DNA from 2 places in the Pseudooceanicola sp. NS-SX8 genome. Region 2 is predicted to be linked to the other one. Evidence: riboswitches for the same ligand, from Rfam matches in the RefSeq annotation. Region 2 holds a riboswitch; the other holds the start of a gene.
What was found. A riboswitch is a leader RNA that binds a small molecule or an ion and turns the genes downstream of it on or off. The one in region 2 is predicted to bind thiamine pyrophosphate.
Positions count from the first base shown of each region.

Region 1: it holds a riboswitch for thiamine pyrophosphate, as region 2 does, so the genes downstream of both, AC2IR1_RS09635 (YkoF family thiamine/hydroxymethylpyrimidine-binding protein) here and thiB (thiamine ABC transporter substrate binding subunit) in region 2, are expected to answer to the same signal.

Region 1 is NZ_CM170819.1:2,108,189-2,122,568, forward strand. It holds gene AC2IR1_RS09625 (ABC transporter ATP-binding protein) at 1-692, opposite strand, end outside; gene AC2IR1_RS09630 (ABC transporter permease) at 679-1,446, opposite strand; gene AC2IR1_RS09635 (YkoF family thiamine/hydroxymethylpyrimidine-binding protein) at 1,686-2,309, opposite strand; TPP riboswitch at 2,300-2,406, opposite strand; gene AC2IR1_RS09640 (shikimate dehydrogenase family protein) at 2,518-3,366, opposite strand; gene AC2IR1_RS09645 (TRAP transporter small permease) at 3,359-3,856, opposite strand; gene AC2IR1_RS09650 (TRAP transporter substrate-binding protein) at 3,882-4,874, opposite strand; gene AC2IR1_RS09655 (TRAP transporter large permease) at 4,913-6,196, opposite strand; gene AC2IR1_RS09660 (FAD-dependent oxidoreductase) at 6,200-7,519, opposite strand; gene AC2IR1_RS09665 (LysR family transcriptional regulator) at 7,665-8,552, shown strand; gene AC2IR1_RS09670 (class II aldolase/adducin family protein) at 8,560-9,198, opposite strand; gene AC2IR1_RS09675 (amidohydrolase family protein) at 9,204-10,697, opposite strand; gene AC2IR1_RS09680 (S-methyl-5-thioribose-1-phosphate isomerase) at 10,694-11,719, opposite strand; gene AC2IR1_RS09685 (nucleoside phosphorylase) at 11,728-12,561, opposite strand; gene AC2IR1_RS09690 (ABC transporter permease) at 12,579-13,328, opposite strand; gene AC2IR1_RS09695 (ABC transporter ATP-binding protein) at 13,325-14,107, opposite strand; gene AC2IR1_RS09700 (ABC transporter substrate-binding protein) at 14,152-14,380, opposite strand, start outside.
Region 2 is NZ_CM170819.1:417,897-432,276, forward strand. It holds gene AC2IR1_RS01835 (thioredoxin family protein) at 1-219, shown strand, start outside; gene AC2IR1_RS01840 (hypothetical protein) at 353-721, opposite strand; gene AC2IR1_RS01845 (AEC family transporter) at 829-1,776, opposite strand; gene aroC (chorismate synthase) at 1,816-2,928, opposite strand; gene AC2IR1_RS01855 (formylglycine-generating enzyme family protein) at 3,057-4,025, opposite strand; TPP riboswitch at 4,141-4,242, shown strand; gene thiB (thiamine ABC transporter substrate binding subunit) at 4,299-5,276, shown strand; gene AC2IR1_RS01865 (thiamine/thiamine pyrophosphate ABC transporter permease ThiP) at 5,297-6,817, shown strand; gene AC2IR1_RS01870 (thiamine ABC transporter ATP-binding protein) at 6,819-7,532, shown strand; gene AC2IR1_RS01875 (2-dehydro-3-deoxygalactonokinase) at 7,544-8,236, shown strand; gene deoC (deoxyribose-phosphate aldolase) at 8,380-9,387, shown strand; gene AC2IR1_RS01885 (aldehyde dehydrogenase family protein) at 9,436-11,760, shown strand; gene AC2IR1_RS01890 (manganese efflux pump MntP) at 11,810-12,370, opposite strand; gene AC2IR1_RS01895 (aldose 1-epimerase family protein) at 12,790-13,665, opposite strand; gene AC2IR1_RS01900 (hypothetical protein) at 13,787-14,110, opposite strand; gene AC2IR1_RS01905 (SRPBCC family protein) at 14,107-14,380, opposite strand, start outside.

The DNA.
Region 1 (14,380 bases), 1.7 Mb from region 2:
GTGCGGGGGGTGGTGATCGGGATGTCGGCCAGGATGCAGGCGGCCGCGTCGGGGCGCGGGGCCTGCGCCGGGCGGCCCATGACCAGAAGGCGGTCGGCCAGGCGGGTCGCCTCGTAGAGGTCATGGGTGACCAGCAGCACGCCACGGGGCCTGCGGGAGAGCTGATCGCAGAGCCAGTCCTGCATGCGCAGGCGGGTGACCGCATCGAGGGCGGAGAAGGGTTCATCCAGCAGGATGAAGCGGCTGTCGCCCACGACGGCGCGCAGGAAGGCCGCGCGCTGCCGCATCCCGCCGGAGAGCTGGTCGGGGAATTGGTCGGCGGTGCCGGCCAGGCCGAAGGCGGGCAGCAGGTCGTGCACGCGGGCACGGGCCTCGCGGCGGGGCAGGCCGGCGATTTCCAGGCCGAGCCCTGCGTTTTCCGCCACGGTCAGCCAGGGGAACAGGGTATCCTGCTGCGGCTGGTAGGCGATGGCGGGGTGGGGCGTGGCAAGTGGCGCCCCGTCGAGCCGGGCGCGGCCCCGGGCCGAAAGCCCGGGCGGCAGCACGCCTGCCAGCCATTTCACGACGGAGGTCTTGCCGCAGCCCGAGGGGCCGATCAGGCAGGTGATCTGCCCCTGGTCCAGACGCAGCGCAACATCGCGCAGCAGCGGCGCCCCGGCGGCGGAGATGGTGAGCGCGTCAACCTGCAGCATCGGGCGCCCTCCTGTGGCGGCGGCCGGTGGCGCGGTCGGCCAGGTCCAGAAGCGCCAGCAGCAGCAGGGTCAGCCCGGCGGAAACGACGACGGCGGCGAGCACGAGGTCGGCGCGGAAGTTGTTCTTGGCCGAGAGGATGTAGATCCCCAGCCCGCGCCGCGCCCCGGCGTATTCGGCGAAGATGGCCGCGACCACGGCGTAGGTGGCGGAGATGCGCAGCCCGGCGAAGAAGGCCGGCCGGGCAACGGGCAGGGTCGCGCGCAGGAAGACCGTGCGCCCGGACGCGCCCATCGACACCAGCTGATCACGGTAGGCGCGGGGCAGGCGGGCATAGCCCGACAGCAGGCTGACCAGCATGGGAAAGAAGGTCACCAGGATCACCAGAAGCACCTTGGGCAGCAGGCCGAAGCCGAACCAGAGCACCATCAGCGGGGCCAGCGCGACGATGGGCACCGTCTGGCTGGCCACCAGCAGGGGCATCAGCGCGCGCCGCACCCAGGGCAGCGCATGCAGCGCCACGGAGGCGGCAAAGGCCGTGACGACCGACAGGGAGAACCCCGCCAGGGTGACGCAGAGCGTCGACAGCCCGTGCCGCCCGATGTCGGCGCGGTTGAGCCAGAGCCCGCGCGCCACATCCGTCGGCGCGGGCAGGATCAGCGGGGACACCCCGGCGCGGCGGCAGTAGACCTGCCAGGCCAGCAGCAGGGCGAGAGAGATCAGGATCGTGGGAAAGATCCGTCGGAAGAGGGTCATCTTGACCTCCGTCTTGGCGCCCCGCGTCGGCCAGCCCTGTTTCACGCCCAAGGTCGGGCCACAGGTGGGGCCGTGGTTATGGCTGTGATTTCCGGCCGTGATTTCGGCCGTGGGCCGGGCGGGGGGCTTTGATGGGCGGGTTCCGTGGCCTGCGCGGTGCCTGCGCGCCCCTTGCGCGCGCATGGCGGGCGGGTGGGGCGTGCAGGCGGGACGCGCGGGCGTGCGGCGCCCGCGTGTCGTCAGCTGTTGGTGGGGGTCTTGCTGGGGGAGTTGGCAGAGGCGGTCATGTCGATGGTGACATGCCCCTCCGCCGGGCCGAAGCGCAGGAAGGCCTGTCGCAGCGTTTCGAAGACCGCCCCGGCATCGCCCTGCAGGCGGGTGCAGAAGTTCTTCGACCGCAGGAAGGTGCCGGAGCCCTTCAGGAAGTCGATGCAGCCATAGATCTCGTCCATGTGGCGATCCTGCCCAAGGACGTAGAGGGAGAACTGCAGGTCGATCTGCACCCCGGTGACGGGGGCCTGAAGGACGGCCTGCCGGGCCAGGGCCTGACGCTCGGCGAGGGTGCGATCCTGGGCACGGGTCAGCGTGTCGCAATGGCAGGCGGGATCATCGGGTTCGCCGGGGCAGCCGCGCGACAGGGTGACATGCATCGCTACGTGCTCCGGCCGCCGGGCGGCGGCGGCGAAGAGATCGCGGATGGCGTCGAGCAGGGGACCCGGCGCGCCGACCATCAGGGTCGACATGTCGTCGGTCTCGATCCTGAGATCCTGCTGGTAGGGGGTGAGGGCGTCGAGCCCGGACAGGATGACATCGACGAAATCGGACGTCATCGGATAAAGCGACACTTGGGCGCCTATGAACATGGTGACCTCGCTCCGCTGGCATTAACCAGATCAGCTGTGAAGGGTTCACGCATCATCGCGCATCTCAGCCCCGATCGGAGCACCCCTGGCTATGTGCGGGCAGGGTGTGGCAGCGCGGGCGGAGTGTCAACCGGCGGAGGAGGATTTCGGGAATTTTCCGCGAGGCAGGGCCGGGGGCCATGGGCGGGTGTGTCGCCCGGGGGAGGCGTCAGGGCGCGGAGCGCAGGCCCAGGTGGTGCATCTGGAAGGCCAGCTGGGCATCGGCCATTTCGATGCCGGTGCAGATGGCCAGGCCCCGGTCCAGGGCGGCCTGCAGGACGGGGGTCACCCTTTGGCTGGTGACCGCGTCGGCGGCCAGTCCGCCCTGTTTCAGCAGGGCCGGATCGTAGGGCAGCGGATCGCCCGGGCGCATCCCCAGGGGAGAGGCGTTTACCGCGATGTCGAGGCTGCCCGGCGCGGGCAGCTCGGTCGTGACCGCAACATCCGGGCAGAGCGCGCGGAGTTGGGCGCGCAGGGCCTGGAGGCGCCCCGCGTCGGGTTCGATGAGCACCAGCCCGGCCGGTCCCTGTGCCGCCAGGGCATGGGTGATGGCCGCCCCCGCGCCGCCACCGGCCCCGGCGACGAGGATATGCGCCCCTGCCAGCCGCTGGCCGACGGGGTGGCTTTCGAGATGGGTTTCGAGCGCGCGTACCAGCGCGGCGCCATCTGTCATGTCGCCCAGCAGGGTGCCATCGGGCTGTCGGCGGATGATGTTGACAGCGCCCACGGCCTGGGCCCGCGGGGTCAGCCTGTCGACGCATTCGCAGGCGGCCTGCTTGTGCGGCACGGTGACCGAACAGCCCAGGCAGTTCGCACTGCCCCGCAGGATGTCGAGGAAGTCCGGAACCGCGCCCGGGGCCAGGTCCATGGGCACCATCACCGCGTCATGACCCTGCGCCGCCAGCCAGGCGTTGATCGCCGGGGGCGTCTTCACCTGGGCGATCGGGTGGCCGATCAGCGGGATGTGGCGGGTGTGGCCGGTGATCCGGGCCGGGCGCCGGTCAGACCGGTCAGACATGTTCGGTCTCGTGCGGGTCGGCCGGTTCCAGCCGGGGCGCCAGGGCGTTCACCGCCGCCTGCAGCGCCATGGGCACGAAGCAGAACACCGGGGAGACCTTGAACACCGTGTCTGGGATGCGGAAGACCGGCGTCTTCAGGCCGAGGAATTCCCAGACCGCGCCAAGTTGCACCAGCACGTAGATCGACAGGATCACCGTTGCCAGGTTGATGATCAGGTCGAAGAGGCGCTGCACCCGGGGGCCCAGCATGTCGACCAGGGCGGTGACGACGATATGGCGCCGGGTCCGGAACAGCACGAAGGCCATCAGGAAGACGACCCAGGTGATTGCCAGCTGGGTCAGCTCTGCCGAGCCGACGAAGGCGCGCCCCAGGAAATAGCGCATGAACACCTCGGTCAGGATCCCCACGACCAGTGCGACCAGCACGATCTGCGAGATCCGCAGGTAGATCTTGGCGATCAGGCCAAGAAGGGTGTCGATGAATTTCATGTCTTTCTCCTGCGGCGCGCCGCTGTCACTCGATGTCCTGGATGGCGTCGTAGAGCCCTTCGCCCCAGAGGCCGTCTGCCTCCTGGTCATGGGCCGCCGCGCGCAGCTTGTCGGCGAAGGCCGCGCGGTCGACCTCGATCACCGTCGCGCCGTCCGCTTCGAGCTGTTCGCGCACGGACTGGGCGGCCTCGGCCACGATCTGGGCGGAGTAGGTGGCGGCCTTGGCCGCGGCGTCCAGCACGATGGCCTGCTGATCCTCGTCCAGCTTGGACCAGCGCCGGCCGTTCATGGCCACGGTGATCGAGTCGTAGACGTGGTTGGTGAGGGAGACATAGGGCGCTGCCAGGTGGAACTTCTGGCTGAGGACGGAATCGTAGGGGGCTTCCATGGCGTCGGTGATGCCGGTCTTGAGGGCCTGGAAGCTGTCGGACCAGGGCACCTGGGTCGGGTTGGCGCCAAGGGTCTGCCAGGTCTTGATGTAGGAGGGGATGCCGGGCACGCGGAACTTCAGCCCGGCCAGGTCAGCGGGGGTTTCCACTGGCTTGGTGGAGACGACGACGCGCGGCAGCTTGGACCAGTTCGAGGCCAGCATCTTGATCCCGGCCTCATCGAAGAGCTGATCTTCGAGGCCCTTTTCGATGTCGGAGGCCAGGAAGTGCTGGAAGTGGTCGTTGTCGCGGAAGGTGAACCCCCAGGAGACGACGTTGTAGTCGTCGATGAAGTTGCCGTAGTTCGACAGGCTTTCGACCACCATGTCGAGCACGCCCGCCCGCATCTGCTGGATCGCCTTTTCGCCCGAGCCGAGCTGCCCGCCGGGGAAGACCTGGATGTCGATGTCGCCATCGGTGCGGTCGCGCACCTCGTCCGCGAAATGGGTGGCGGCGAGGCAGGTGGTGGAGGTTTCCGCCGAGGGGCAGGCCAGCCGGTAGGTGGCGGCCTGGGCCGCGCCGCCGGTGAGGGCAAGCGCGGGCAGGGTGAGGGCGCTGAGCGCGAGGGTGGTGGTGAGTGCGGTTTTCATTGGGTCTCCTCCCTTTAGAAAACGTGGGTTTAGGGGCCTCAGTTGTTGCTGGGCAGAAGCAGTTCGCCCGGCAGGGTCACGAGGCCCGGGATGTAGGTGATCATCAGCAGCACGATCAGGATCGGGATCAGGAAGGGCATGATGGCCTTCGCCGTGTCGATGAAGCGGATTTCCGCGATTTCGGTCACGATGTAGAGGCACCAGCCGAGCGGCGGGGTGATCAGCCCGACGGTGAGGTTGAGCACGACGACCACCCCCAGGTGCACCGGATCGACGCCCAGGGCGGTGCCCATGCCCACCAGGGTGGGGGTGAAGATCACCAGGATCGACGTCAGGCTCATGAAGGTGCCGAGGATCAGCAGGATGATGTTGACCGCGAAGAGGAAGGCCAGGTGGCCGTAGCCGGAGGACTGGAAGAATTCGGCCATCGCCTGGGGCAGCTGTTCGGTGGTCACGAGCCAGCCGAAGAGCGAGGACATGCCGAGGATGAACATGATCTGGGTGGTGGTGATCAGCGCCTCTTCCAGCATTGCGCCCAGGTTGGACCATTTCATGTCCCCGTAGGCCATGGCGACGATGGTGGCGTAGAAGACGGCGACCACGCCGGCCTCGGTCGGGGTGACGATGCCGAAGACCAGGCCCAGCAGGATGACCACCGGGGTCATCAGCGGCGGGGCGTTGCGGATGAAGCTGCGGCCGATTTCCCCCATGGTGGCGCGGGGCGAGGGGGTGACGTTTTCCTTCTTCGCGGCGAAGTAGACGTAGACCATCATGAAGCCGCCCAGCATCAGCCCGGGCACGAGGCCGCCCACGAAGAGCGCGGGGATCGAGACCTCTGACATGGAGCCGTAGAGCACCATGAGGATGGAGGGCGGGATGATCGGCCCGATGCAGGAGGAGGCGGCGGTGACGGCGGCGCTGAAGGCGCGGGAATAGCCTGCCTTGGTCATCGCCTTGATTTCGATCCGGCCGAGGCCCGCGGTATCGGCCACGGCAGAGCCGGAGATGCCGGCGAAGAACAGGCTGGAGACGATGTTCACATGGGCCAGGCCGCCGCGGATATGGCCCACCAGAAGGCCGGCGAAGTGGAAGATGCGGGCGGTGACGCCGCCGACGTTCATGATCTCCCCCGCGAGGACGAAGAAGGGGATGGCCAGCAGGGTGACGCCGCCCAGGCTTTCGACCATGGAAAAGATGAAGATGGAGGGCGTGACGTCGCCCAGCAGGATGTAGACCATGGAGGCGAAGCCCATGGCCAGCGCGACCGGCGCGCCCATGGCCATGAAGATGGCGAAGGTGATCAGAAGGGCAGTGAAGGCCATGGGTCAGACTCCCAGAAAGGCATGTTCGGCGCGCAGGCGCTGTTGCAGCTGGGGCAGGGGCACCTGTCGGACCTCGCCCTGGGTGCCGGCGGCGGCAATGGCCGCGCCGATGCCCGCGGCATGGCCCATGGCCATGGCCGTCGGCATGACGCGCAGGGCCGCGAAGGCCTCATGCGTGGCGGAGATGCCGCGCCCGGCGGTCAGCACGTTGCGCAGCCCCGTGGGCACCAGGGCCCGATAGGGGATCGAGTAGTGGTGATCCTCTCCGAACTCGATGAAGGTCAGTTCCGTCCCCGTGGGCTTGTGCACGTCGATCGGGTAGGCGCCGCAGGCGACGGTATCCTCGAAGGCAGTCCCCGAGGTGATCTCTTCGCGTGTGATGACGTGGTCCCCCTCGATCCTGCGGGTATCGCGGATGCCCAGCTGGGGGGCAAGGGCAGAGAGGCGCGCGCGGTCGCAGCCGGGCATGTGCGCCTGAAGAAAACGCGAGATTTCCACGGCCTGGCGGCGGCCCTCGATCTCTCCCCGGCTGATGGAGAAGGGATCGTCGGGATCGACGGACACGCGGGAGATGTTGAACCAGGCGGCATCGGCGCCGGGCACGCGGGAATAGTGCAGCGCGGCGCGGGGCAGCGCCCCGCAGGCCAGCCCCTCGGCCACGACGCGGTCGCGGTCGTCGGGGGTCATGGCATCCATGCGGTCCAGGTCGACCGGCGCCATTTCGAACATCATCGTCCCGGGCTGCAGCGCCTGGTCGGGTTCGAGGCCCAGGAAGCTGCCCCCGGCCACGGTGACCAGGGTCATGTCGCCCGAGGCGTCGATGAAGCTGCGCGCGCCGGCCTCTATCCACTTGCCCGCGGCCCAGATGAGGACCGAGGCGATGCGGCCCTCGTCGGTTTCGGCGGAGACGACGAAGGATTTCAGCAGGACCTCGACCCCCGCTTCGACCAGCATCTGTTCGAGCGAGACCTTGAGGATGTCGGCGTCATATTCGATGCGGTTCATCACGTGGCCGGTGGACATGACGAAGGTGCCCATCTCCCCGCAGCCGCCATCGGCGCGCAGGCGGGTGACGATGTCATCGGCCACGCCGGCCACGACCTTGCGGCCCTTGCGGGTCTGCCAGCCGACGAACTGCCCCACCATGCCGGCGGTGGCGGCGCCGCCGAGGAAGGCGTTCTGTTCCACGAGAAGGACACGGGCGCCGTTGCGCGCCGCCGAAAGGGCCGCCGCGCAGCCCGACATGCCGCCGCCGACGACGATCACGTCGAAGGCATGCTGCGCCGCGTCGGCCGCATTGGGTCCCTTGCTGGATGCCGACATGCTGCGCTCCTCCTTCGCGTTCTACCGGATGGGCAGGGTATAGATTGCGGGCGCGGGCGCAGTCGATTAACATCTTGACTGAGTGGTTTAACAAAAGATCAATCGCCCTGTTTGACAAGGGTGTGGAGAGGGATCGGAGGCCCGCATGATTTCCATCCGGCAAGTGGAAGTGGTCCGCGCGGTGATGGTCGCGCGCACGATCACCGGTGCGGCGCAGCTTCTGAACGTTTCGGCCGCTGCGGTGAGCCGGATGCTGCGCCATACCGAGTCGCAGATCGGGTTCGACCTGTTCGCGCGGACCCAGGGCGGGTTCGTGCCCACGGCGGATGCGCTGGCGCTGATGCCGGACCTGGAGCGGATCCAGCACAGCCTGAAACGGATCGAGGACCGGCTGACCCTGCGCGATGCGGGGGATGCGCCGCTGCGCATCGGCACCTCGCCCGGGCTGGGGCTGAGCGTGGTGCCGCAGGCGCTGTCGGCGATGCACCGGGCCCATCCGGCGATCCGGTTCGAACTGGGCAGCCTGCACGTGGACGAGGTGGTGCCTATGCTGGAATTCCACCGCTACGACTTCGCCCTGACGATCTACGAGCTGGAGGATCCGCGGCTTGAAATCTCCCGCATCGCGGAGGCGCCGCTGGTCTGCCTGATGCCGGAGGATCACCCGCTGGCGGGGGAGGAACGGGTGACGCTGCAGCAGGTGGCGCGCCATCCGATGATCGGCTACGGCACCCATGCCTTCCAGCAGCGTATGATCGACGGCTGGTTCAGCGAGCTGGAGCTGGAACCCGAGTACCGGGCGCGCTGCCGCCTGATGAACACCGCCTGCGCCCTGGTGCAGGAGGGGCTGGGCCTGACCCTGCTGGATGAATTCACCATCTTCCGGCGCATCCCGCCGGGCACGCGGGTGGCGCAGCTGGACCTGGAATACCGGTTCCCGCTGAACGTGCTGACCTTCCGCGATGCGCCGCTGTCGCGGGTGTCCGAGGAGTTCCTGTCGAACGTCCGGTCGATGCTGGCCCCGCGCCGCTGAGGTGCCGCTATTGCTGGCCGTAGGTGCGGAAGCGGTCCAGGACCTTCGCCATCTCATGGGGCGGCAGAACCGGGACCTCCCCTGCGGCGCGGCAGAGCAGGTAGAGGCGGGCCAGTTCCTCCACCGTGCCGGCCAGGGCCAGGGCGCGTTCGGGGGTCTGGTGGCAGGCGACCATGCCGTGATGGGCCATCAGGCAGGCGCGGCGGTCCTTCAGGGCCGTGACCACCCCGTCGGCCAGGGCCTGGCTGCCGAAGAGGTCGTAACCGGCGCAGCGGATGTCCTGGCCGCCGGCTGCGGCGATGGAGTAGTGCAGGGCCGGGATCGGCTGCCCAAGGATCGCGACGGCGGTGCAATGGGTCGCATGGGTGTGCACCACCGCGTCGAGGTCCGGCCGGGCGGCCAGGATATCGCGGTGCAGGCGCCATTCGGAGGAAGGTTTGCGGGGGCCCTTCGGGGTGCCGTCCATGGTGACCAGGACGATGTCTTCGGGGGTCAGGCCATCATAGGGCATGCCGGTGGGCGTGATCAGGAAGCCATCGCCGCAGCGCATGCTGACGTTTCCCGAGGTGCCCCGGTTCAGGCCGCTGGCGTTCATGGCGCGCGCCGTGTCGATGATGCGCTGCCGCTGCTGGGGGGTGTCGGTCATCTGGGTCATTTCCGGGACGCGGGGGCGGCGGGCGGATGGATCGCGCCGCAGGTGGGGCAGGCGGCGGGGGCAAAGCGGCGGGCCTGCCAGTCGAGGTATTCGGGGATCAGCGAGGGGAGGCGCGCGAGGCGTTCCCGGGTTTCGGCGCGCAGCTCTGCCGCGGCGTCGGTGGCGCGGGCCAGGACCTCTGCCTCGTCGAAGACCAGGACCTTGCCGTCCCGCAGCAGCCAGTCTCCGGCGATCATCAGGTCGCGCACCGCGCCCATGTGGCCCTGGCTGACAAGGCCGCGCGCATCGGGGGGCGTTCCGGCCAGGCCGGGGCAGTTGCGGTCGAGGATCTGCAGGTCGGCGGGGGCGCCCGGGGCCAGGCGGCGGGGCGTGGCCCCGGGGCCGAGCGCGGCCCAGCCGTCGCAGGCGGCGGCACGCAGCACCTCTTCGGCGCGGATCCAGCCGGTGAAGTCGCTGCCGGGGGTGCGCCCGCCGACAAGGGCGTGGCGCATGGTTTCGAACATGTCGTAGCGCCCGGCGGTATTGCTGCAATCGGTGCCCAGGCCGACCCGGACCCCCGCCGAAAGCGCGGCGCGCAGGCGCATCTGGCCGGAGCCCAGCATCTGGTTCGACAGCGGGTTGTGCACGGCCATCATGCCGCCCCGGGCCATCGCCTCGAAATCGCGGTCGGACAGCCAGACCGCATGGGCGCCGGACACGCCGGGGCCCACCAGGCCGCGCCGCGCCAGGGCGTCGATCACCCCGCCATCGGGCCAGCGCCGCGCGGCCAGGTCGGCCTGGGGGAAGGTTTCCAGCAGGTGGGTATGGCTGCCGATGCCCAGCTCCTCCGCCAGCGCGCCCCAGCTGTCCAGCAGCAGGTCCGAGCTGCGCTGAGGCGCATTGGGGCCCAGCAGCAGGGAAATGCGGCTGCCCGAGAGCTCTGCCGCCAGGGTGCGGAAGAGCGCGCGCATCCCGTCGGGGGTGGAGGCCACGGGCAGGCCCAGTTCGGCCAGCAGGGCGCGGTCGCCGGGGATCTCCAGGATGTCTTCATCCCAGAGGTCGGCGAAGAAGGGGGCATAGCCCACGCGCAGGCCGCTTTGGCGGTGGACCCGCAGGGCGATCTCGGCCCGGCGCACCTGGGGGGCGTGGTCGGTGTAGCCGCCGATGCCGCCGCGGATCATCTCAATCGCCGTCAGCTGCATGGCGCATTCGTATTGCGCGGCGGTGGCGCTGCTGCCGATGCCGATGGCCCAGAAGGACCACAGTTCCAGCGGCAGGGAATCCTCTGTCCCGCGGGCCAGGGCGGAGCCGGCGTGGACATGGGCGTTGTAGAAGGGCGGCAGGATCATGCAGCCGGTGACATCGCGTTCCTGCCAGTCGGCGTTGCCGGGCGTGGCGGGATCCAGCAGCGCGGTGATCCGGTCGCCGGTGATCAGCAGGTCGCGGGGGTGGGCCGTGGCCTCCTCCCCCGTCCAGACGAGGCCCCCTGTCAGGCGCAGCGGGCGGCTCATCCGAAGACCTGTTCCAGCGCGATGGCCGCGTGGACCCCCTGGCAGGTGGCCACGGCCGAGACATATTCCGGTGGCGTGACGTCGAAGGCGGGATACCAGCCCTTCGCCAGCGGCGTGCCGGTGCGGTGGCCCAGGCAGCTGAGGACCTCTTCGCCCTCGCGCATTTCATTGCGGACGTCTTCGGGGCCGGGGGCCAGGCGGTCGGGCTGCTGGACCATGGCGATGAAGGGCACGCCCAGGGCGCGGGCGGCAATGGCGATCTGGTAGGTGCCGACCTTGTTGAAGACATGGCCGGAGAGCGTCACGCGATCCGCCGCCGTCATGAAGCGGGAGACCATGCCGCTGGCCATGGCATGGGCCGCCATGCCGTCTGTGATGACGGTGGTGGGGATGCCCATTTCCGCCACCGAATGCGCGGTGAGCCGGGCGCCTTGCAGGTAGGGGCGGGTTTCCGTGCAGATCACCTCGATCTTCTTGCCCTGGCGCAGGCAGGCGTCGAGCGTCGCGATGACGCTGGTTTCGCCCCAGCAATGGGTGAGGATCGTGTCACCGTCCCGGACCAGGCTTGCGGCGGCCTGTCCGAGGGCCTCGCTTCGGGCGCGGCGTTCCGACCAGAGCACGCGCACGGCTGCCTCCATCGCGGCGGGAAAGTCGGCGGCCTCCGCCAGGGTCTGCGCCTGTGCCTGCAGGGCGCTCATCGCGTCACGGATGGCGTTGTTGGTGGGGCGGGTGTTGCGCAGACGCTCCGCCGCCTGGGCGAGGGCGGCCAGACGCGCCCCGGTGTCGAGGGCCTGCGCTGCGCGGGCGGCCAGGACCATCCCGGCGGTGGCCGCCAGGAAGGGCCCCGCGCTTTGCGTCACCATGTCTTCGATCGCGCGGGCCACGGTTTCGACATCGGTGCAGTCGACGAAGCGCTTTTCCAGGGGGAAGACCCGGCGGTCGAGGATGCGGACGCGGTCCGCCTCGATCAGGACGCTTTCGCGCAGCAGCGTGGGTTCGGGAATATCGGCGAGGTCGGTCATCGGAAAGCTCAGTTCGTCATGTCGGAAAGGGTCAGGGTCTTGCGCCCGGCCGCCGCCGCCGTCGCATCCCAGGCAGAGAGGCGCGCCAGGGCACCGGCACCGGCCAGGCAGGCCTTCTCGATCCCGCCTTCGTCGCCCCAGACCCCGGTCATCCGGTTCGCGATGACGGAGACGACGGCGCCGGCACGGAAGCCGAAGATCCGCGCAAGTGTCAGCAGGGAGGAGGTTTCCATTTCGAAGTTCAGCACGCCCAGCTGCTTCATCTCCGCGAAGATGCGTTCGCCCTCGGCGGGCAGGAAATCGCGGAAGCCGGGGCGCCCCTGGCCGGCCAGGAAGGAGCCGGAGGTGCAGCCGGTGCCCACGTGCAGCGGTTCGCCCATGGCCTGCACGGCATCGCAAAGCGCCATCGTGACCTCGTGCGAGGCGGTGGCGGGGTATTCGGCGCGGGCGTAGAAATTGGTGGTGCCATCCAGGCGCACGGCGCTGTCGTTGATGATCAGGCTGTTGGTCGCGATCTCCTCCTTCAGGGTGCCGCAGGTGCCGACACGCAGGAAGGTATGCGCGCCGAGGCGGGCGAGGTCGCTGAACACCAGTTCCAGGGAGGGCGCGCCGATCGAGGTGGAGATGGCGCCGATGCGCTGCCCGTTGAAGGTGCCGGCGGCGGCGCGGTAGCCGCGGGGCAGGCCGATGACGCGGGCATCCTGCCACTGGCTTGCCATCAGGTCGATCCGTTCGGGATCGCCGGGCATCAGGACATAGGGCGGCATCTCCAGCTCCTGCAGGGCCTGCAGGCGTTTCATGTCACCGCTGGTGGCGGTGGGTTCGGGGGTGGTCACGGTCATGGGAAGGCTCCGGTTGATCAGCTGGTGCGCCAGCGCACGAGGAGGTGTTCGGCCAGGGTGACGGCCAGGAAGAGGACCAGGGCGAGCGCCGAGGAGACGGCGATCGCGCCGTAGAGAAGCTCTGTCCGGTAGTCGAAGGTGGTCTGGATGATCAGCACCCCCAGCCCCTTTTCCGCGCCGATCCATTCGGAGACGATGGCCCCGATGACGCAGGAGGTGGCGGCGATCTTCAGCGCGGCGAAGAGGAAGGGGATGGAGCGCGGCAGCCGCAGGCGGAAGAAGACCTCCGTCCGGGAGGCGGACATGACCCGCATCAGCTCCAGCTCGGAGGCAGAGACGGCTTCGAAGCCGCGCAGCATGTTCACCAGCGTCGGGAAGAGGCAGACGATGGCGGCGACGACCATCTTGGAGGTCAGCGTCAGGCCGAAGATCAGGATCAGGATCGGAGAGAGGGCGATGATCGGAATGGTGTTGAAGACGACGACAACGGGGAAATACATCTTCCGCGCGGTGGCGGAGTGGACGAAGACCGTGGCCAGGATCACCGCCACCAGGTTGCCGATGAGGAAGCCGCCAATGGCCGCGGCGGCCGTGGGCCAGAGGTTGTCGAGCAGCAGGGCCGCGTTTTCGATCAGCGCCTGCCAGACCGCGCCGGGCTTGGGCGCGATGTAGTCGGGCACGTCGCGCAGCACGATGATGCCCCACCAGGCCAGGATCAGGGAGAGGAAGCCCGCGAGGGGCCAGAGCCAGTGCAGTTTCGATTTCATGCCGCGTCCGCCCGTTCCAGCAGCAGCCGCAGGTCCGAGGTGATCTCGAAGAAGGTTTCGGTGGTGCGGTCGATGGCATTGCCGGGCTTGCGCGCGTCCAGGTCGACGACGTCGAGGATGCGGCCCGGCTTGGCGGCCATGACGACCACGGTCTGACCGAGGAAGGCCGCCTCCGACAGGGAGTGGGTGACGAAGACGATGGTGGTGCCGGTTTCGCGCCAGATCCGCAGGATTTCCTCGTTCAGGCGGTCGCGGGTGATCTCGTCCAGGGCGCCGAAGGGTTCATCCATCAGCAGGATGTCGGGCCGGGTGACCAGGGCGCGGGCGATGGCGACGCGCTGTCGCTGACCGCCGGAAAGTTCGTGGGGCAGGGCGTCTTCGCGCCCTTCGAGGCCGACGAGGCGTACCATCTCGGCGGGGTCGCCCGCCTGACGTTTCAGGCGGGACCAGCGGCCGACCTGCAGCGGCAGGCGGACATTGTCCAGCACGCTGCGCCAGGGCAGCAGGGTGGCATCCTGGAACACGAAGGAGAGCTTGCGGGTCTTGCGGGCCTCGGCCCCCGATCCGCCGAAGACCTGCAGCCGGCCGGAACTGGCCGGCAACAGGTCGGAAAGCACGCGCAGCAGGGTGGACTTGCCGCATCCCGAAGGCCCGATCAGAACGACGAAGCGCCCACGATCCACGTCCAGATGTACATCCTGGACCGCTGTCAGCGGTCCGGTCGGGGTTTCGAAGGTCACCCCCACATCGTCAAGGGAGAAGGCATGTGTCGTCGTCATCGTCGGTCTCGATCTGTTTCGGAATGCGGCGGCCTGCGGCAGGCTCAGAGCTTGGGGCGGACGTCTGCGGTGGCGTCCAGCACCTCGTAGGTGATCACGTCATCGACCACGGGCACCTGTTCGGCGAAGCCGTCGCCGGAGGCGAAGATTTCCACCTGGCGTTCAAGCTTGTCCTTGTCGAACCAGCCCCAGCCATGGGTCTTGGTGTCGGCGCCGAAGGCGATGTTCATGACGATGTCGACGGTGTTGTGTTCGACCTCCCGGTCGAGGTTG
Region 2 (14,380 bases):
GCGGAAAACCCTGCCTATCTGGAACATGTGACCTTCATCGACGTCGACTGGGACACCTTTGGCCGGTCGCAGATGGCCGCGCGCATGCGGATCCCCCGCCGGTCTACGCTGGTCGTGCTGAAGGGGGATGACGAGCTGGGCCGGCTGGTGGCCGACACCCGCGAAGAGAAGATCCGCGCGCTGATGGATACGGCGCTGGCCGCCGCGACGGCGGCCTGAGGCACTGGTCCCGAGACCCTTGGCCCCGGGTTTGGTACGTGGTTCAGCTCTGGGTTCAGCTCTGGCTTCGCCTCCGGGGCAAGGAGCCGTATTGGCGCCCGTGGTTTGGGCCAGGGCCCCTGGGGCGGTCGGGTCAGCGGACCGCGCTGATCTGGTAGGCGGTGCCGGGGGCGACCCGCGCCTCTGACAGGGGGGCATCGCCGAACCAGCCAGAGCCGAGCGCGATGCCGCCTGCGAGGAGGGCAACGCCCGCCAACCCGAGGCTGAGCGTCTGTTCATCGGCTGGGGCAAGGTCGGCCAGCAGGGGGCGTGCGCCTGCCTGCGCCCGCCCGGTCGCGACGCCGGATGGCGCGGGGGGCAGACCCCGCCCGGGCCTGTCCCGTTGCAGAAGATTCCGGCGATCCCCCTGGCAATAACCCTGGGGATCGGCCCCGCTTCTGCCGAAGGCCCTGTTTCCAAGGGCTTCGGTAAAGGTGATGGCGTGGTTGGCTCTGTCGGTCACCTGACGCTCTCCCTGTCGGCGGCGCATGCGCCGCGTTTCCGCTGTCTCCCAACCCGGGGTGAGCCTCGGGCGAAAGTCTTAACATAAGGCAAACAGCGGTGGGGCCGTCAGGAGAGCAGGGCGAGCAGCACGGTCAGCGACAGGAAGGCGCAAGCGGTGGAGATGGTCACGGTCAGCGCCGCGGCGCCGGAGTGGCCGGAGCCCTGGGCGAGGATCGGGAAGATCCCGAATACCGGCATGGCGGTGGCCAGGATCAGCGCGTGGGAGAGCTCCCCCGGCGGCAGGGGCAGGGCCAGCAGCGCAAAGAGCGAGAGCCAGGCAAAGGCGATGGCGGGATGGACCAGCAGCTTGAACGCGGCGATGAAGCCGGCGAGCTTCAGGTTGCCCTTCATCGGCAGCCCCACCAGCGATCCGCCGATGAAGAAGAGCGCCACCGGCGAGGCGGCCCGCGACAGCAGGTCGAAGACCCGTTCCAGCGCCGCCGGCACCGGCAGGGCGAAGACGGAGAAGATGGTGCCCAGGATGATGGCGATGATGAAGGGCCGCTTGAGCACCGAGACCGCCACCTTGCCCAGGCGGCGGGGCAGGGATTCGCCGTTGCCGCTGTTGTTCAGGGCGTCGATCATGATCAGGCCGGTGGGCTGCAGAAGGAAGTTTTCCACCAGCAGGCACATGGCGAGGATCGAGGGCGCTTCCTCGGGGTAGACCATCTGCATGATGGGGAAGGCCAGGAAGGCGGAGTTCGGTGTGGCCGAGCCCATGACGCCGATGGCCCGCCGCCCCGGCCCCGTGCCGTTGAGGCGCAGGAGGGTCCAGATCAGCAGCTGGGTCGTCACCGCCGCCAGCACCAGCAGCAGCAGGAAGGAGGGGTTCACCAGGGAGGAGAAGCTACGCGTCGCCGTGGCGTGGAACAGCAGCGCGGGCAGCGCCACCAGCAGGACGAATTTTCCCAGCACGCCCATGGCGTGGGGATCGAAGACCTTCAGGCTGGTCAGCACGTAGCCGAGCGCGATCAGGGCGAAGATGGGGAAAGTGATGGTGAGGATGGCGAGCATTGGTTCTTACGTGTTCGTCTTTCCCCCCGGTCACCCGACCTATAGCTGCGGGCCGATCCGACCGCCAGCCTCTCCGATCTGGCCGCGGTGCAGAAGCAGGTGATCGAGGATCACGCAGGCCATCATCGCCTCTCCGACGGGCACCGCGCGGATGCCGACACAGGGATCGTGGCGGCCCTTGGTGATGATATCCGTCGCCTCGCCCGATTTCGTGATCGTCTGGCGGGTCTTGAGGATCGAGGAGGTGGGTTTCACCGCGAAGCGCACGACGATTTCCTGACCCGTCGAGATCCCGCCGAGGATCCCGCCCGCGTGGTTGGAGGAATAGACCGGCTGGCCGTCGTTGCCGGGGAAGATCTCATCCGCGTTTTCCTCGCCCGTGAGGCAGGCAGCGGCCATGCCTTCGCCGATCTCGACGCCCTTGACGGCGTTGATGGACATCATGGCGGCGGCCAGATCGGTATCCAGCTTGCCGTAGATCGGCGCGCCGAGGCCCGCGGGCACGCCGCGCGCGACGATTTCACAGATGGCACCGACGGAGTTGCCGGACTTGCGCAGCCCGTCGAGGTAGCTGGCCCAGCCTTCCGCGGCCGTCGCATCGGGGCACCAGAAGGGGTTTTCCTCGATCTGGGCCTCGTCGAAGCGGGTGCGGTCGATGCCGTGCGGGCCGATCTGGGTCATGTAGCCCCTGATTTCCACCTGCGGCGCCAGGACGCCAAGGGCGGCGCGGGCCAGGCCCCCGGCGGCCACGCGGGCCGCGGTTTCGCGCGCGGAGGAGCGCCCGCCGCCACGGTAGTCGCGGATGCCGTATTTCTGGAAATAGGTGATGTCGGCATGGCCGGGGCGGAATTTCTCGGCGATGTCGCCATAGTCCTTCGACCGCTGGTCGGTGTTGCGGATCATCAGCTGGACAGGCGTGCCGGTGGTCTTGCCTTCGAAGGTGCCCGACAGGATTTCGACCGCGTCGGGTTCGCGCCGCTGGGTGGTGTACTTCGACTGCCCCGGCTTGCGCCGGTCGAGCCAGAACTGCAGCAGCTCCGGATCCACGTCGATGCCCGGGGGGACGCCGTCGACGGTCGCGCCGAGCGCGGGCCCGTGGCTTTCGCCCCAGGTGGTGACGCGGAAGAGGTGGCCGAAGGAATTCATGGACATGGGGCGCTCCGGGGCAGGTTGGGCTGCTGGTTAGCCGATCAGGGGGGCTGGTGCAATTGCGAGGGCCATGTGGGGCCCGGGCAAGGGGTGTGGCGCACGGGGCATAAGGCGCGGGGCGTTCAGGGCGCTCAGCCCGGGGCGGCAACCCGGAAGCCGAGGTTCCCTGCGGAACTGTCGGGGTCGTTCCGGGTGCGGGAGTGGACGTGGTAGCGGTCGCAGTAGCTGTCGTGGCAGAGGTAGGAGCCGCCGCGCTGCACCCGGGCGTAGCCCTCGGCCGGGCCTTCGGGGTCACGCAGGGGACCGGTGCCCGCAGGCCGGGGGCCGAACCGGTCGGAGACCCATTCCCAGACGTTGCCCGTCATGTTGTAGAGCCCGTAGCCATTGGGCGCGAAGGCATCCACCGGGGCGGTGCCGATGAAACCGTCTTCGGCCGTGTTCACGGTGGGGAAGTCCCCCTGAAAGGTGTTCATCATGTAGCGCCCGCCCGGGGTGAGGTCGTTGCCCCAGGGGAATTTCTTCCGGTCCAGCCCGCCGCGCGCCGCGCGTTCCCACTGTGCTTCCGTCGGCAGGGACAGCCCGGCCCAGGTGCAATAGGCCAGCGCGTCGTACCAGGCGATATGGGTTGCGGGATGGTCGGGGCGGGACGCGGTATCGCTGCCGGGGCCTTCGGGGGCGGACCAGCAGGCGCCGTGCACCTGGCGCCACCAGGGCAGGCCGGGCGGGGTGTTGGGGTAGTCCTGCGGCCGGGGCAGGAGCAGGTGGAAGACCACGCTCCACCCTTCGCGTTCGGCCACGGTGCGGTATCCGGTGGCGGCCACGAAGGCGGCGAAATCGGTCACGGTCACCGAATGGGGGGAGATCCGGAAGGGGGAGAGCCGCACCCTGCGCCGGGGGCTGTCGAGGTCGGCGGGATAGGTCGAGCGGCGCGCGCCCATTTCGAAAAAGCCGCCGGGTACGGGCACCAGCCGGTCCAGCAGGGCGGCGCGGGTTGCCGCATCGGCCTGCGGGACGGCGAGCGCATCGGCCAGCAATACGCTGTCATCGGTCGTGGCCCCGCCGGCGCCATGGTTGGAGGTGCTGCAACATCCCTGGGTCATGATGCGGTTCCTTTCTCTGCCCTCTGGTGCCGCCGGGGGCGGGGCGGGTCAACCGGTTTCGACGCGGGCCGGCGGCGGGAACCGCTTGCAGGGAAGGCGCCCGGCGACTAGGCTGCGGCCTACCTCGGGGTGCCCTGATGCAGGGCTGAGATGCGACAGCGAACCCGTTGAACCTGATCCGGTTAATACCGGCGGAGGGATGGTCAGACAGGGGGCGCAGTGCGCCCGTCATGTCCCTGAACGTACTCCGCCCGTAGCAGATAGGAGGATGCCATGAAGCATCTTGCACTCGCCACGGGTTGTCTTCTTGCCACGCAGGCCGTGGCGGAGACCCCCGTTCTGAACGTTTACACCTATGAATCCTTCACCTCCGAATGGGGCCCCGGTCCGCAGATCGAGGCGGGGTTCGAAGCCGTCTGCGGCTGCGATGTGGTCTTTACCGGCGTGGGCGACGGTGCCGCGCTGCTGTCGCGGATCCGGCTGGAGGGCGCGCGGTCCGACGCCGACGTGGTGGTGGGGCTGGACACCTCGCTGATGGCGCAGGCGGAGGCGACGGGCCTCTTTGCGCCCGTCACCGCGACGGCGGAGTACGATCTGCCGATCAAGTGGACCGATGGCACCTTCGTGCCCTTCGACTGGGGCTATTTCGCCTTCGTCACCACCAAGGACGGCCCGCATCCGGCGAATTTCGAGGAGCTGGCGGCTTCGGACGCCAAGATCGTCATCCAGGATCCGCGCAGTTCGACCCCCGGCCTTGGCCTGCTGCTGTGGGTGAAGGACGCCTATGGCGACCGCGCCCCGGAGATCTGGCAGGGGCTGGCCGACAACGTGCTGACCGTGACGCCGGGCTGGTCGGAAGCCTATGGCCTCTTCCTCGACGGCGAGGCGGACATGGTGCTGAGCTACACCACCTCGCCCGCCTATCACGTCATTGCCGAGGGCGATGACAGCAAGGAGGCGCTGGCCTTCGACGAGGGCAATTACATGCAGGTGGAGATCGCGGGCAAGCTGGCGGCGAGCGACCAGCCGGAGCTGGCGGAGCAGTTCCTGCAGTACCTGCTGGGCGCCGAGGCGCAGGGCGTGCTGCCGGAAACCAACTGGATGTACCCGGCGGTGATGCCCGAAGGCGGGCTGCCCGAGGGTTTCCACGAGGTGGTTTCGCCCGAAAAGGCGCTGCTGATGGCGCCGGAGGCGGCCGAGGCGGCGCGCGGGGAGGCCCTTGAGGAATGGCGCGCGGCGCTTTCGCAGTAAGCCGGGGCACGGCTGGCGGGATGCTGGGACGCGCGGGGGCCGCTCTGGTCCTCGCGCTACTCTTCGTGCCGCTGGCGGTGGTGCTGCTGAATGCGGGCCTTGGCCCGGGGGAGGGGCGCGGCTTGCGGGCCGAGGACTGGTCCGCGCTGCGCTTCACCCTGATGCAGGCGGCGCTGTCGGCGGGGCTGTCGGTGCTCTTTGCCCTGCCGGTGGCGCGCGCGCTGGCGCGGCGGCGCTTCCCGGGGCGGCGGATCTTCGTCACCCTGACCGGGGCGCCCTTCCTGTTGCCGGTGACGGTGGCGGTGATGGGGTTGCTGGCGGTCTTCGGGTTGCGCGGCTGGGTCAATGACCTGCTGGCGCTGGCGGGGCTGGGGCCCTGGCGGATCTATGGATTGCCGGGGGTGCTGCTGGCCCATGTCTTCTTCAACATGCCGCTGGCGGTGCGGATGCTGCTGCAGGGCTGGCAGGCCATCCCGGCGGAGCGGTTCCGGCTGGCCGCATCGCTGGACCTGCCGCCGCTACAGGTGTTCCGGCTGCTGGAATGGCCGATGCTGCGGCAGGTGGTGCCGGGGGCGCTGGCGGCGATCTTTGCGATCTGCCTCGGCTCCTTTTCGGTCGCGCTGATCCTGGGCGGCGGGCCGCGTGCCACGACGCTGGAGCTGGCGATCTACCAGGCGTTCCTGTTCGATTTCGATCTGGGCCGGGCGGCGGTGCTGGCGGCGCTGCAGGCGGGCGTGGTGGCCACGGCGGCGGCGCTGGTGCTGGGGCTGGCGCGGGCCGACGGGTCGGGCGCGGGGCTGGACCGGGCGATGGCGCGGCGCGACGTGCCGGGCGGCGCGCTGCGGATCTGGGATGCGGGCTGGCTGCTGGCGGCGGGGGCCTTCCTGGTGCTGCCGCTGCTGGCGCTGGTGCTGGACGGGATCGGCGGGCTGGCCGACCTGCCGGCGCGGATCTGGCCCGCGATGGGCAATTCGCTGGCGGTGAGCCTGGGCTGTGCCGTCACCACCTGCCTGCTGGCGCTGGCGCTGTCGGCGCCCATGGCGCGCTGGGCGGAGGTGGTGGGGCTGATGCCGCTGGCGCTGTCCTCGCTGGTGCTGGGCACCGGGTTCTTCCTGATCCTCAACCCCGTCATCGCGCCGGGGCGGCTGGCCCTGCCGGTGACTCTGGTGGTCAACACGCTGATGGCGCTGCCCTTCTGCCTGCGCATCCTCGCCCCGGTCTGGGCGCGGGCGGAGGCCGATCACGGGCGGCTGGCCGATCAGCTGGGCCTGCGGGGGCTGTCGCGGCTGCGCTGGCTGCTGCTGCCGCGGATCCGGGGGCCGCTGGGCTTTGCCGCGGGCATTGCCGCCGCGCTGTCGATGGGCGACCTTGGGGTCATCACGCTCTTCGGCAGTCCGGAGCGGGAGACGCTGCCGCTGCTGATGTACCGGCTGATGGGGGCCTACCGCACCGATGCGGCGGCGGGGGCGGCGCTGGTGCTGCTGGCGATGTCCTTTGGCATCTTCTGGATTTTCGACCGGGCGGGAGGGCGGAATGCCTGAGATGGGGTCTCAAACGGGATTGGAGCTGCGCGGGCTGGTGCTGCAGCAGGGGGATTTCCGGCTGGAGGCCGGGTTTGCCCTGCGTCCCGGTGCGCGGGTCGCGGTGCTGGGGCCGTCGGGGGCGGGGAAATCGACCCTGCTGTCGGCGGTGGCGGGGTTTCTGGATCCTGTCGAGGGGCAGGTCCTGTGGCAGGGCGCGCGGATCGACGGGCTGGCGCCGGGGCGGCGGCCGGTGGCGATGCTGTTCCAGGATGGCAACCTGTTCCCGCATCTGGATATCGGGCGCAACGTCGCCCTGGGGATTTCGCCGCGCGGGCGGTTGTCCGGGGCGGAGAGCGCCCGCGTGGCGCAGGCGCTGGAGCGCGTGGGGCTGGGCGGCATGGGCGGGCGCAAACCCGGTGAGCTGTCCGGCGGGCAGCAGAGCCGCGCCGCGCTGGCCCGCGTGCTGGTGCAGGACCGCCCGGTGATGCTGCTGGATGAACCCTTCGCGGCGCTTGGCCCGGCCCTGCGGGCCGAGATGCTGGCGCTGGTGGCGGAGTTGCAGGCCGAAACCGGCGCGACCCTGCTGATGGTCAGCCATGACCCGAAGGATGCCGAGCGCATCGCGGAGGAGGTCGTGCTGGTCGATGCAGGCCGGGCGGAGGCGCCGGCGCCGCTGCGGCAGATGCTGGCCGATCCGCCGGAGGCGCTGCGCCGATACCTCGGTTCGGATTGACCATCGGGGGCATGCGGTCCTATCTGGATGCCATGAGCTGGATCGGACAGGAAATCGGCGCGACGCGCCTTTGGGGCCCCGAGGGCCAGACCCCCATGCGTGATCTGCCGCCCGAGGCGCGGCTGGTGGTCGGCGCGGCGGGCGTGCCCTGTGACGGGCTGCCCGGCACGCTGTTGCCGGAGGAATTGCAGAAAGGGCCGGACGGGCTGCACCTTGCCCCCCTGGGGCAGGTAAGCGCGGCGCTGCGGCTGCGGCTGCTGGGGTTTCAGTCGCTGAACGCGCATTGGGACGGGCTGGCGGTGCTGCCGGGCCAGCGGGAGACCCTTTGGGTCACGCTTTCGGCGGGCGAGGTCATACACCTGCGCGCCAGTGCCACACCGAAGCTGGCCAAGGCGCTTGGCTGTGCCGAGACGCGCCCCGAGGGGCTGGACGAAGCGCTGGCGCGGGCCGATGCGCTGCCCTTCGAACTGGCCGGGGCCGCGACACCGGGGGAGGCACTGGGCCTGCTGCTGGGCGCCGAGATGGCCGCGGCAAAGAGCCTGTGGCTGGGCCAGCAGGCGGTGCTGGTCGGGCAGGCGCCGCTGGCGAAGGCCTACCTTGCCGCGCTTCAGGGGCTTTACGTGCCGGTGACCGAGACGGTGGATGACGCGCTGGTGCGCGAAGGCTTCCGCGCGCTGGCGAAGAAGTTCCTGTCGGACAGCTGAAACCGGCAGGGGCCTGCCCCGTTGACGTGCGGTGACCTGCGGTATTTTACCGATTGGTCCAGAATTTTGACCTCGGGCGGGTGCGGTGGCTTGCGCGCCGCCGGGACCCGTGGAAAGGTCCGCGCGAGTTCAGGAGTGCCGCCATGCAGACGACAGACCAGCCGATCACCGGAACCGCCCAGCTTCCGCAGACCGTTTCACCCAGCCACGCGCCCCGCAACCCGGGGATGGAGCTGGACATGGATTGGGTCCGGTCGGCGCGGGTCAACCGCTCTGCCGTGGAGCGGCGCACGGGATCGCTGCCCGGGCGGCGGTCGGTGAAGAAGGATCATCAGGCGGCCTGGCTCTGCCGTGCGATCAGCTGCATCGACCTGACGACGCTGGCGGGCGATGACACCGAGGGCCGCGTGCGGCGGCTCTGCGCCAAGGCGGCGCAGCCGGTGCGGGCGGATCTGCTGCAGGCGCTCGGCATGGAGGGGCTGACCACCGGTGCCGTCTGCGTCTACCACGACATGGTGGAAACCGCCGTGGGCGCGCTGGCGGGCAAGGGCATTCCGGTGGCGGCCGTGTCGACGGGCTTCCCGGCGGGGCTGTCGCCCTTCCACCTGCGGGTGGCCGAGATCGGCGAGAGCGTGGCTGCGGGCGCCGAAGAGATCGACATCGTGATCACCCGGCGCCACGTCCTGCAGGGCAACTGGCAGGCGCTCTACGACGAGATGAAGGCGTTTCGCGCGGCCTGTGGCGAGGCCCATGTGAAGGCGATCCTGGCCACGGGTGAGCTGGGCACGCTGGAGAATGTCGCCAAGGCGTCCCTGGTCTGCATGATGGCGGGGGCGGATTTCATCAAGACCTCCACCGGCAAGGAGAGCGTGAATGCCACGCTGCCGGTGTCGCTGGTGATGATCCGCGCGATCCGCGACTATCATGAGAGGACCGGGATCCGCATCGGCTACAAGCCGGCGGGGGGCATTTCCAAGGCCAAGGATGCGCTGGTCTACCTGAGCCTGATCAAGGAGGAGCTGGGCGACCGCTGGCTGCGGCCCGACCTCTTCCGCTTTGGCGCGTCGAGCCTGCTGGGCGATATCGAACGGCAGCTGGAGCATCACGTGACCGGGGCCTACTCGGCATCCTGGCGGCATGCGGCAGGGTGATAGAATGAGTATTTTCAGCGGGTTGAAGCAGCAGGGCGGAGCACGGGCATGAGCGTCAAGGAGATCTTCGAGAGCATGGAATACGGTGCCGCCCCGGAGGCCGCGGGCGATGCGCTGGCCTGGATCGAGGCGCAGGGGCCGGAGTTCGGCTGTTTCATCGGCGGCGCCTTCGGCAAGCCGGGGGAGCTGTTCGAGACGGTGAACCCCGCGACCGGCGCCGTTCTGGCGCAGGTGACGCAGGCGAGCGGCGCCGATGTGGATGCCGCCGTGTCCGCCGCAAGGGCGGCCCAGAAGGGCTGGGAGAAGCTGGGCGGCAAGGCGCGGGCGCGTTACCTTTATGCGCTGGCGCGGCTGGTGCAGAAGCACGCGCGGCTGTTCGCCGTGCTGGAGAGCCTCGAATCCGGCAAGCCGATCCGCGAGGCGCGGGATATCGACGTGCCGCTGGTGGCGCGGCATTTCTACTATCACGCGGGCATGGCGCAGCTGATGGAGGCCGAGCTTCAGGGGCGGGTGGCCATGGGCGTCTGCGGGCAGGTGATCCCGTGGAACTTCCCGCTGCTGATGCTGGCCTGGAAGGTCGCGCCGGCGCTGGCCATGGGCAATACCGTGGTGCTGAAGCCCGCCGAATGGACGCCGCTGACCGCGCTTCTGTTCGCCGACATCTGCCGTCAGGCCGGGCTGCCTGCGGGGGTGGTGAACATCGTCACCGGCGATGGCGCGGTGGGCGCCGCGCTGGTCGCCCATGAGGGCGTGGACAAGGTGGCCTTCACCGGCTCGACCGAGGTGGGGCGGAAGATCCGCGAGGCCACCGCAGGGCAGGGCAAGGGGCTGACGTTGGAACTGGGCGGGAAGAGCCCCTTCATCGTCTTCGAAGACGCGGATCTGGATTCGGCCATCGAGGGGCTGGTCGATGCGATCTGGTTCAATGGCGGGCAGGTCTGCTGTGCCGGGTCCCGCCTGCTGGTGCAGGAGGGCGTGGCCGAGCGGTTCCATGCCAGGCTGAAGGCGCGGATGCAGACCCTGCGCGTGGGCAACCCGCTGGACAAATGCATCGACGTGGGCGCCATCGTCCATCCCGAGCAGCTGTCCCGGATCGAGGCGCTGGTGGGTGCCTCGGGCGGCGAGGTGCATCAGGGTGCCGCGCCCGAGGGCTGCTATTACCCTCCGACGCTGATCGAGGGGCTGGAGCCCGCCGATGCGCTGATGCAGGAGGAGATTTTTGGCCCGGTTCTGGTGTCCATGACCTTCCGCACGCCGGAAGAGGCGGTGGCGCTGGCCAACAACACCCGGTTCGGGCTGGCGGCGAGCGTCTGGAGCGAGAACGTCAACGTCGCGCTGGATATCGCGCCGAAGCTGGTGGCGGGCGTGGTCTGGGTCAACGGGACCAACATGTTCGACGCGGCGGCGGGCTTTGGCGGGGTGCGCGAAAGCGGGTTCGGGCGCGAAGGCGGCTGGGAGGGCCTGCAGGCCTACACCAAGCCCGCGGGCAAGGCCAAGGCGCTGAAGGCGGTGGATCTGCCGGTGGGCGAGGCGGAGCTGCCCGAGGGGCTGGACCGCACCGCGAAGCTTTACATCGGCGGCAAGCAGGCGCGGCCCGATGGCGGCTATGTGCGCCACGTCTGGGGCAAGGGCGGCAAGGCGCTTGGCCAGGTGGCCGTCGGCAGCCGGAAGGATCTGCGCAACGCGGTCGAGGCCGCGCGGGGCGCGGGCGGCTGGGCCAAGGCCACGGCGCACAACCGGGCGCAGGTGCTTTATTACATCGCCGAGAACCTGGAGGCCCGGGCGGCGGAATTCGCGGCGCGCATCGACGCGGTGACCGGCAAGGGCGGCAAGGCAGAGGTCGAGGCGGCGGTCAGCCGTCTGTTCAGCTATGGCGCCTGGGCGGACAAGTTCGGCGGTGATCTGCGGCAGGTGCCGATGAGGGGCATGGCGCTGGCCGTGCGGGAGCCTCTGGGCGTGATCGGGGCCTTCTGCCCCGAGGAGGCGCCGCTGCTGGGCCTCGTCTCCGTCATGGCGCCGGCGATCGCCATGGGCAACCGCGTGGTGCTGGTGGCAGGCGAGACCGCGCCGCTGACGGCCACGGATTTCTACCAGGTGCTGGACACCTCGGACGTGCCGGGCGGGGTGGTGAACATCCTGACAGGCAGCCATGCCGAGCTGGCGCCGGTGATGGCCAGCCATTTCGACGTCGATGCCGTCTGGAGCTTCTCCTCTGCCGACATCAGCGGCGTGATCGAGAAGGCCAGCGCGGGAAGTCTGAAGCGAACCTGGGTCAACAACGGGTTGGCGCGGGACTGGGATGCCGCCGAAGGGCGCGAGTTCCTGGAGCAGGCGACCGAGGTGAAGACGGTCTGGGTGCCTTACGGGGCCTGATTTTGGGGCCTGATTTGGGGCCTGAAAAGAAGGGGGCGTGACCGCCGCGTCAGGCGGCGGTCAGGTGTTCCACCAGGATGATCGTGCCAAGCGCCAGCAGGGCGAGGCCGCCTGTGACTTCGGCGACGCGGCCGAAGCGCTGGCCCAGCAGGCGCCCGGCCAGCATGCCGGTGGTGCCCATGGCCATGGTCGTCATGCCGATCACCAGGGCGATCACAAAGATATCCACCTGCAGGAAGGCGAGAGAGACGCCGACGGCCATGGCGTCGATCGAGGTGCCGATGGCGGTGACCACTGTCCGCAAGAGCGAGGTGGGGCGCGGCGCCTCCTCCGCCTTGCGGTTGAGCGCCTGCAGCATCATGTGCAGCCCCACGGCGGAGAGCAGCGCGAAGGCGATCCAGTGATCGACGGCGGCGACATACTGGTTCGCCGCGACCCCGGCCAGCCAACCGAGCAGGGGGGTGATCGCCTCTACCGCGCCGAAGATGGCGCCGGTGCGCAGGGCCGCGCCGAAGCCGGTCCGCTGCTGGGTCGCGCCCTTGCCGAGGCAGGCCACGAAGGCATCGACGGACATGGAGACGGCAAGGATGCCGATCGAGATCGGGGTCATGGCTGGACCTTTCGCAGACGGGGCGCATTCGGGCAGAGGGATCCTGCCCACCGGATCGCCTCGTCACGGTCTTGCGAAGTCCCGAAGGACCGGCACGCCACGCGGATGGGCCGCGAGCATGTTGACGAACCTCCACCCCGAAAGGTGGTCGCTACTCCCCGTGGGCGGTCAAATGGGGGTGCGCGGCGGGAAAGTCAAATGAAAACATCAGGTTAAAAATGCGTCTCATTCGCATTTAAAGGTGGGTGGGGTATGGCGGGACGCGTGGGCTCAGGCCGGCGGGGGCCGGGTGGGAGGCGTTGGATGGGGTGAGTTGGATGGTGGATTGGCATCCACCCTACGGGCCGTTGTGTGTGCCGTAGGGTGGATGACAATCCACCTGCAGCGCCCAGATCAGCGCAGCCGGCGGGAAGCGGGCGTCAGGAGACGGTGACGGACCAGCCGAAGGCGGCGCTTCCACCCGGCGCGAGGGTGAGCGAGAGCGGGCGGTCGGCAATGGCCGGTCCGGCCCCTTCGCGGGCGGCGATGCCGTGCCAGGGTTCGATGCAGAGGAAGGGCGCGCCGCGCTTCGTCCAGATGCCGAGCGCGGGGCAGTTGGCGAAGCGGAAGCTGAGCGTCGGCGCATCGGTGCCGGGGGCGGCATAGGTGATCGCATCGCCCCAGTCGCTTTCCAGGATCAGCGCGTCATTGTCGAAGAGATCGTAGGAGAGCGGCAGCTGCCCCGCGCTGAAGGGGGAGGGCTTGCGCCCGGGTTGCAGCAGCGACTCGGCCCCGCCGATGAAGGACAGCGGCGGTTCGGCCCCCTCTTCCAGGCGCAGCTCGTGCGGGGCGTTGCCCGCGCCGGGGAGCGGCCAGTTGAAGGCAGGGTGGAAGCCCAGGCCGAAGGGCATGGGCTTGTCGCCGGTATTGGTGACCTCGGCGGTGACCGACAGCGTGGTGCCGGAGATCGCGTGGGTCTGGGTCAGACGGAAGGCGCGGGGATAGACGGCGAGGCTTTCGGGCGTTTCCGTCAGCATGTGGGTGCAGGACTCCTCTGCATGGCGGGCGAGGGTCCAGGTGGCGCGGCGGGCGAAGCCGTGCTGCTTCATCGGCGCTTCGATCCCGTCGACCGAGACGGTATCGCCAGCTGCCCGGCCGACGATGGGAAAGAGGATCGGTGCGCGGCCGGTCCAGTGCGCCCCGTCGCCATGCCAGAGCAGCTCGCCACTGGCATGGGTCAGCGCCTGCAGTTCCGCGCCGAGGTCGGAGACACGGGCGGTCAGCGCGGCGGAGGAAATGGTGATGTCGTTGGTCATGCTGGGATCCAGGGCAGGGAGGTCGTTCCCGACAGGGATAGGCGTATGGGCATGACGCGGCAATGACGGAGGGGCAACGGGCGGCAGCAAGTGGTGCAACCGCCCGGAATTGCAGCGGAGATCACATTTCGATCGGCACGATCGGGGTGACTTCGATCCGGCCGCCGCCGGCGATCATCGGGTTGTCGGAGGCCAGGGCGCAGGCCTCTTCGATGCTGGCGCATTCGAGGATGGAATAGCCCATGAGCGGCGGCTGGTTGCCGCCCTCTGCCGCGCCATCGGCGGTGACGGTCCAGCTTTTGCCGACGGGGTTGCCCGGATCGACGAGGTGGGGGCCGACTTTGGCCATCCAGGCGCCCCAGGCGGCCATCGCCTCTGCCTGGGCTTCGGGGGTGGCGGGCACCTGGCTGGTTTCGGACATGTAGATGAACAGGAACCGGGTCATTTGGAAGCCTCCGTTTGCGGGCCGAGGATGAAGAAATCGAGGCAGCGCAGCAGCGAGAGCCAGCCGCGGCTGTGGCTTTGGGCGAAGTCGGCGTCGGGCATGTTGGCGTGGCGCACGGTCAGGCGGGCGCCCTGGGCGATCTCCTCCACCGTGAAGGAAACGAAGGTTTCCGGGCCACGGCTGCCGTCGGGACCGTGGTAGGCCCAGGTGAGCCCGACGGACCCAGGGGCGTCCGAGGGCGGCAGGACCGAGGTGACCTGGCCGGACAGG